One region of the Ensifer sp. SSB1 genome, then DNA from elsewhere that is predicted to be linked to it. Evidence: predicted binding sites of a transcription regulator. Region 1 holds the regulator's gene; each other region holds the start of a gene.
The links. The regulator LexA, encoded in region 1, represses DNA repair genes until DNA is damaged. The targets are predictions, from matches to a motif close to TGTTCNNNNTGTGTTCNG.
Positions count from the first base shown of each region.

Region 2: a site for LexA is predicted at 939-956, ahead of I8N66_RS13095 (DNA polymerase IV). Genes of this name have one in related genera too.
Region 3: a site for LexA is predicted at 1,156-1,173, ahead of I8N66_RS00470 (PA0069 family radical SAM protein). Genes of this name have one in related genera too.

Region 1 is NZ_JAEPRP010000040.1:21,375-23,558, forward strand. It holds gene I8N66_RS12545 (hypothetical protein) at 153-404, shown strand; gene lexA (transcriptional repressor LexA) at 630-1,355, shown strand; gene I8N66_RS12555 (hypothetical protein) at 1,440-1,772, opposite strand; tRNA gene I8N66_RS12560 (tRNA-Cys) at 2,156-2,184, shown strand, end outside.
Region 2 is NZ_JAEPRP010000042.1:37,786-39,969, forward strand. It holds gene I8N66_RS13095 (DNA polymerase IV) at 1-935, opposite strand, end outside; gene I8N66_RS13100 (hypothetical protein) at 1,104-1,745, opposite strand; gene I8N66_RS13105 (DUF3572 domain-containing protein) at 1,748-2,017, opposite strand; gene I8N66_RS13110 (response regulator) at 2,174-2,184, shown strand, end outside.
Region 3 is NZ_JAEPRP010000001.1:99,019-101,202, forward strand. It holds gene moaB (molybdenum cofactor biosynthesis protein B) at 1-229, shown strand, start outside; gene I8N66_RS00465 (glycosyl transferase) at 522-1,052, opposite strand; gene I8N66_RS00470 (PA0069 family radical SAM protein) at 1,239-2,184, shown strand, end outside.

The DNA.
Region 1 (2,184 bases):
GAACACATGAGAGTGATCGCCAAGTTTGCTGGACTTCGGAACGAAAGCGCGGTTCACATCGTTAACCGCCCCGTAGTCCCACCCTTGCCTCAAAGTGGACGATCACCGTGCTTGCCGCCCTGCTTCTCGCTTCGATAGTCGCATCGCCTAACATGCCTGACGTCAAGCTCAGTGCCGCCACGGTCGATGAACTGCAGACGGACTTCGAAAGCGCCGTACCCTGCCACCAGATTGATGGACGCAACGTGTGGAAGGGCGCCATTGCGTTCTACATCCAGTCGTTCGTCTATGACGGCGACACGCCCGTGGCAACCGATGCGGCGGACGCGGTGCTTCCCGAAGACAACAGCGCCGAGACGGTGAAGGAATTCGAAGACGCCTGCGCCGCCACGCAGCCGGCCTGACCCTCGCCATCAGAACGCTCGCGATTCGCTCGACGCAGTCCAATACGGTCGTTTCCAACCAAACAATCATCACCAAAACCCGCTTTGCTCCCGTAAAAGTGACCAACCGGCACGCGCAGTCGCGCCAATTGACTGAATTCACGGAATTTTAGGCACTTGCAGAACACATATGGAACAGATAGTGTCTGTTCTTGATTTGTTTCACGCCTTCTGGAGCGACGTGCCATGCTGACCCGCAAGCAACAGGAATTGCTTCTGTTCATTCACGAACGCATGAAGGAGTCGGGCGTCCCGCCATCATTCGATGAAATGAAGGATGCGCTCGACCTGGCGTCGAAGTCCGGCATCCACCGTCTGATTACCGCGCTCGAAGAACGCGGGTTCATTCGCCGTCTTCCGAACCGGGCCCGCGCGCTCGAGGTCATCAAGCTTCCGGAATCCTACGCGTCCAGCCAGCAGCAGCCGCGTCGCGGCTTCTCGCCGAGCGTGATCGAGGGAAGCCTCGGCAAGCCGCCGGCGGCAGCCCCTGCCGCACCACCGAAGCCGGCGCCAGTGGCCGAAAACACATCGGTTTCCGTGCCGGTCATGGGCCGCATCGCTGCCGGTGTGCCGATCTCGGCGATCCAGAACAACACGCACGACATCACCGTTCCACTCGATATGATCGGGAACGGCGAACACTACGCCCTCGAAGTCAAGGGCGACTCGATGATCGAAGCCGGCATCTTCGACGGCGACACCGTGATCATCCGAAATGGCAATACAGCCAACCCCGGCGATATCATCGTGGCGCTCGTGGATGACGAGGAAGCGACGCTGAAGCGTTTCCGTCGCAAGGGCGCGTCGATCGCGCTCGAAGCCGCAAACCCTGCCTACGAGACCCGGATCTTCGGGCCTGATCGTGTGAAGATCCAGGGCAAGCTCGTTGGGCTGATCCGCCGCTACCATTGACCTCCAGAAAAAATCGGCGCTCTGAAGAGCCTCGCTGCCGCTTGGGGTAGCGAGGCTCTTCTTGTTTATCCGATAACGCGCCGCTTACTCGTGGATCGTGTATTCACCGAGTTCGCAAAGGTCCTGCGTATCTTCGGTCGTATCGAGGCCCGAGTCCTCTTCGAATTCGAAGCGCATGTCGTACTTGCAGACATCCCGACCGTCAGCGATGGTGATCTCCATGTTCTCGCCGGGGTTCAGAACCTGCCGGCCGAATACATCGTCTTCCCACTCGTTGACGCCCACCGGCGACGTGTAGAAGTTAGTCAGAACTGCATTTGTGTTGTTCTTCAGCTTGAAAACTAGGTCCTCTGCCCGCGCCTCGAATGTGGTCGCAGCAAAGAGGGCCAAGGCCGTCAGGACAAGTTTCGTTTTCATATAAGCCATTGCCTCCGCTTGATGATGACGGACGCTACCGATGCGGCTGATGTCAGCGGAGTCATCGTTCCCCCTCTGCCGATTTCACCGAAGCGATAAGATCCGCAGGGGATTTAGAAGACGTGGCTTGTGCGGGCGTGTGGCACGCCTGAGCGAAAGCTCCCAGGTGTCTCAACCCGGAGTAAGCTGAGGAAGGCAATCGTTCCGACCTCCTCTTGAAGCATTGCTGCACGCTGGGCAGGAGCAATCGACATTGCCAGACGTTCTGCCTGTGGAAAGCGCCCGAACCGCAAATTCGCTTTGTGCTTTTTCCGAAAATGCCTCTTGCGGATTTTCTGCAATCATTCTAAATCCCCGCCAACGCTCGGTTATCCGAGCCGTGAGGCCTCGTGGCGGAGTGGTGACGCAGAGG
Region 2 (2,184 bases), on a different contig from region 1:
TGGGCCACTTGCTCGCTGAGACGCCTGAGATGCACGACAAGGTCGTCATAGCGCGCAATGTCGTCGTTGAAGGTCGTCTCTGCTGAAACGCTCTTGGCCTCGCCGTCGATTTCCACAGCCCGCTCGTCGAGCCCGCGCGACAGGCGAAAGAGCCGCTGCCCCATGGTGCCGTAGCGCCGCATGAGGTCGGCTTCCTCCATGGTTTGCAATTGCCCGATCGTGCGCACGCCGTCGCGCTCCAGCGTGGCGGCAAAGGCTTTGCCGACGCCCCAGATCATGGTGACCGGTTTCTCCTTCAGGAACTCGAGTGCCTCGGCCTGACCGATGACGGAAAAGCCGCGTGGCTTCTGTAGGTCGGAGGCGACCTTGGCGAGGAACTTGCAATAGGAGAGGCCAACGGACACGGTGATGCCGATCTCCTGCTCGACGCGTCGGGCGAAGCGCGCGAGCGTGCGTGCCGGAGGATCGTGATGCAGGCGCTCGGTGCCCTTGAGCTCAAGAAAGGCCTCGTCGATCGACAGCGGCTGCACCAGCGGCGTCAACTCCTGCATCAGCGTCCGCACTTCGCGGCCGACGCGTGCATATTTCTCCATGTTCGGCTTGATGACCACGGCTTGCGGGCAGGCTTCCAGCGCCTTGAACATCGGCATTGCCGAGCGCACGCCGTGAATGCGGGCAATGTAGCAGGCGGTGGACACCACGCCGCGTTTGCCGCCGCCGATGATCACCGGCTTGTCGGCCAGTTCCGGATCGTCGCGTTTCTCGATCGAAGCATAGAAGGCGTCACAATCGATATGCGCCAAGGTCAGATCGTAAAGTTCGCTGTGGCGCAGCAGGCGCGGGCTGCCGCAGGCCGTGCAGCGCCGTACGCTAGCAGCCTGTTCCTTGAGGCAGTCGCGGCAGAAGCCTGGAGATTGAGCAGCGCTGTCGGGCATATCGGGAACAAATATTGAACATCGCGACCTTACGCTCTACGCTAGCGAGTCTCAAGGGAGGCCCGGTTGGAAAACACACCGCAATTATTGGCGTTGGCAGAAATCGCCGGGTGGGCTTCGAGCCGTGCCGGCGCGACTGGCTTTTGCGCGACGATCGATCGCCGCCGGCTAGCCTCCAAGATGTGCGCGAATGGCGGCCGCCGCTTCTGGCCAGTCGGCCACGGCGCGGATGCTGGCGTCCGGCTTTGGGGCGAGCGCGCGAAACTCCGCGTTAACCATCAGGTTGATCAGCAGGCAGGATGGCGCGTGGTGCTGGACCGACTGCAGGTTGCGAAGAATGTCATCTATGAAGACCAGCGGAACCGTGCGACCACCGTGCAACTTTTGGACGATCGGTCCCTTGGGTTCCTCCGACGCAAGCAGCGGGTAGGGAAGGCCAAGTCGGTCGAGCAGGGCACGGCGGACCGCGGCATGGTGCGGTGGCATGGCGGTCAGGAAAACGATATCCGCGTCCTGCGACAGAGCGGCCAACGTGTCGGCGACCCGTTCAGCTGGTGTCTGCCAGCGATCCTGCGACCCGTAGAACGAATCGAGCAGCGCCTTGACCTCGGCCTCGGCCAACGGTTGTTCGTTTGCAAGATCGACGATGTTTCCGGTCAGGCGAAAGGACCGGGGCAGCAAAGCGTGGCCGCAGCTTTGGAGGAAAGCTTTGAACGGATTGATGAATTCGAGCACGACTTCATCGACGTCGCTGACGATCAGCGGGCGCTCTTGAAGCCGGATGCGCTCGTCTGTGGCGGCGCCTGGCACGCTCAATCCTCAAAACCCGAATGGCCCGACAGCGCCGCATGGGCGCGCACGACATCCTCCGGCGCCGTGCCGGTCGCCTGGCAGAATGCCATCAGCGTCGGCTCGTGGTCCATGAGAAAAGCGATGAGGCCACCCATGAAGCCGGGTTCGGCGATGGCATTGCGCAAGGCGGTAGGGTCGGTGCCTGTCAGCGCCAGGAAACGAGACAGAAGCTCCGGCTCGCCGGCGAGCCAGGCAAGGATGTCGATGGCGATTTCGTCAGCGCTCTTCAATGCTTCGTTCCCGTATGGTTTTTACGTCCGAAGTTACCTATTTTTCAACCAAATCGGCCTATCTCTGAAGTTGAGGAAATGGGTCGAGTCGTCGACTCTGCAAGTTAAATGTCCTGAGGCGACTTGCAAGGTGACGATGGACAGCAAGGGATCGACATGCCCAAACA
Region 3 (2,184 bases), on a different contig from region 1:
CGAAGTGTTCCACCAGATTTCCTACGAAAAGATCGGCACCTCGACCATCCAGTCGCGCGCGACCGGCGGGGTCGCCAACGCCACCTTCATCTTCGTTCTGCCGGGATCGCCAGGGGCCTGCCGGGACGCCTGGGACGGCATCTTGAAGCAGCAGCTCGACTACCGGCACATGCCCTGCAATTTCGTCGAGATCATGCCCCGACTCGACGAGCACCTGAAACGCGGCTGAGCCGGAACCCGCCACGCGCAACCATCGCTCTTCGGGCGCGTCTGTTACCTTTGTAACTGACAGCCATTTTTCCTGTCGTTAGCGTCCGATCATCAGCCAAGCGAAATCGGCCGCCGCACCTTTTTCTTTGGGCTGTATGAACGCCTCCCCGCCAATATCCCCGGGCGGGGAGAACAAAGGGATACGACGTGCAGCCAGAATGCTGCCCGGCAAGAACTTTATCAGACAAGGTCATTTGAGAGACGCCTTGAGGTGCCGTCCCCTGGACTGGCACCTTTTTAGTGCGTGGAGTTCAAGGGCGCGCCGGTCTGCCTTCGATGGCAACCCAGGCCGGAACGAGCTCGGTAGGGAGCTTGCGAACGGCCCGGACGTTCGTCATGTCGCCGAGGCAACGGTTGCCCGCCGCCGCCGCCAGGGCATCGTTTTTGTTCATCAGGAAACCCGCTTCCAGCGGCTTCTTTCGCCGGACCATACGGCTGAAAAACGGCTTGCGATGCATCCGGGAATCGGAGAACCGCGCGGGCGTCCTGTTCAGCGAGACGTATTCGGCAAGCTCGTCGATCCAGCGACCGATCGGGCGCGCGCCGGGCTCGAGCAACATCAGCCATTCGCCGCGTGCCGAGCGCACGACATCGCCGAGATCCCAATCGAGGCAAAAGCGGCAACCGGCGGCCTCGGCCACGCGCGACGAACCATCCCTTGAGCCATGATCGAGGATGATCACGTCGCTGACGAGGCCCTCCACCGCGCCGGCAACGAGCACCGAGAGCGTCTGCACCAGTTCGGATTCGTTGTCCCGTGTTTCCATGATAATCGTCAGCATAGCCCGTCCTACCGCATCACCCTTACAATTGCTACATCCGCAGACCCGCGGAGGCAGCTTGCTGGGAGGCATCTTGGATCCACACCAAAACCTTCTGCTTTTTTGTTCTTGAATTGTTCTTGTTTTCGCGATAGGAAAATAGTCAGAACAAAACGGGATCAGAAATCTGGTTCCGGGGAGATTCCAATGACCGAGCTGTCTCAGATCAGGCAGGGTGCGCTCGCACCCGCCAATACGGCAGATGTCGCCGACGCGATGATGAGCGCAACCGGATTGCGGATCGACATCGACCGTCGCCGCGGGCGCGGTGCCGGGCTCAACATGTCAGGCCGCTTCGAGCCACAGGCGCGGGAAAGCTTCGACGACGGCTGGGAAAGCCTGGAGGACCTGCCACCGTTCAAGACCGAAGTGCAGGTCGAGAAGCCGCGGACGGTGATCACGCGGAACGATTCTCCCGATATCTCCTTCGATCGTTCGATCAACCCCTATCGCGGATGCGAGCACGGCTGCATCTATTGCTTCGCCCGTCCGACGCATGCCTTCATGGGCCTCTCGGCAGGCCTGGATTTCGAAGCCAAGCTCTTTGCCAAACCAGATGCTGCGCGGCTTCTGGAGCGCGAACTGGCGCGGCCGGATTACAAGGTCAGGCCAATCGCCATTGGTACCAACACAGATCCCTATCAGCCGATCGAAAAGGAATGGCGCATCATGCGCCAGATCCTGGAAGTACTCAGCGAGGCCAATCATCCGGTCATGATCGTCACGAAATCGGCGATGGTGACCCGCGACATCGACATTCTCGCGCCGATGGCCGAGAAGGGGCTGGTCCGGGTCGGCATCTCGGTCACGACGCTCGATCGCAAACTGGCACGAACGATGGAGCCGCGCGCTGCGACGCCTCCCAAGCGCCTGGAGGCGATTCGCGCCCTCGCCGAGGCGGGCATCCCCGCCGGCGTTCTCGTCTCGCCCATCATCCCCGCGCTCAACGACCATGAGATCGAGCGAGTGCTCGAAGCGGCCAGGACAGCTGGGGCAACCGAAGCGAGTTACGTTCTTTTGCGGCTGCCGCTGGAAGTTAGCCCGCTGTTTCGTGACTGGCTGCTGCGCAACTATCCGGACCGCTACCGCCATG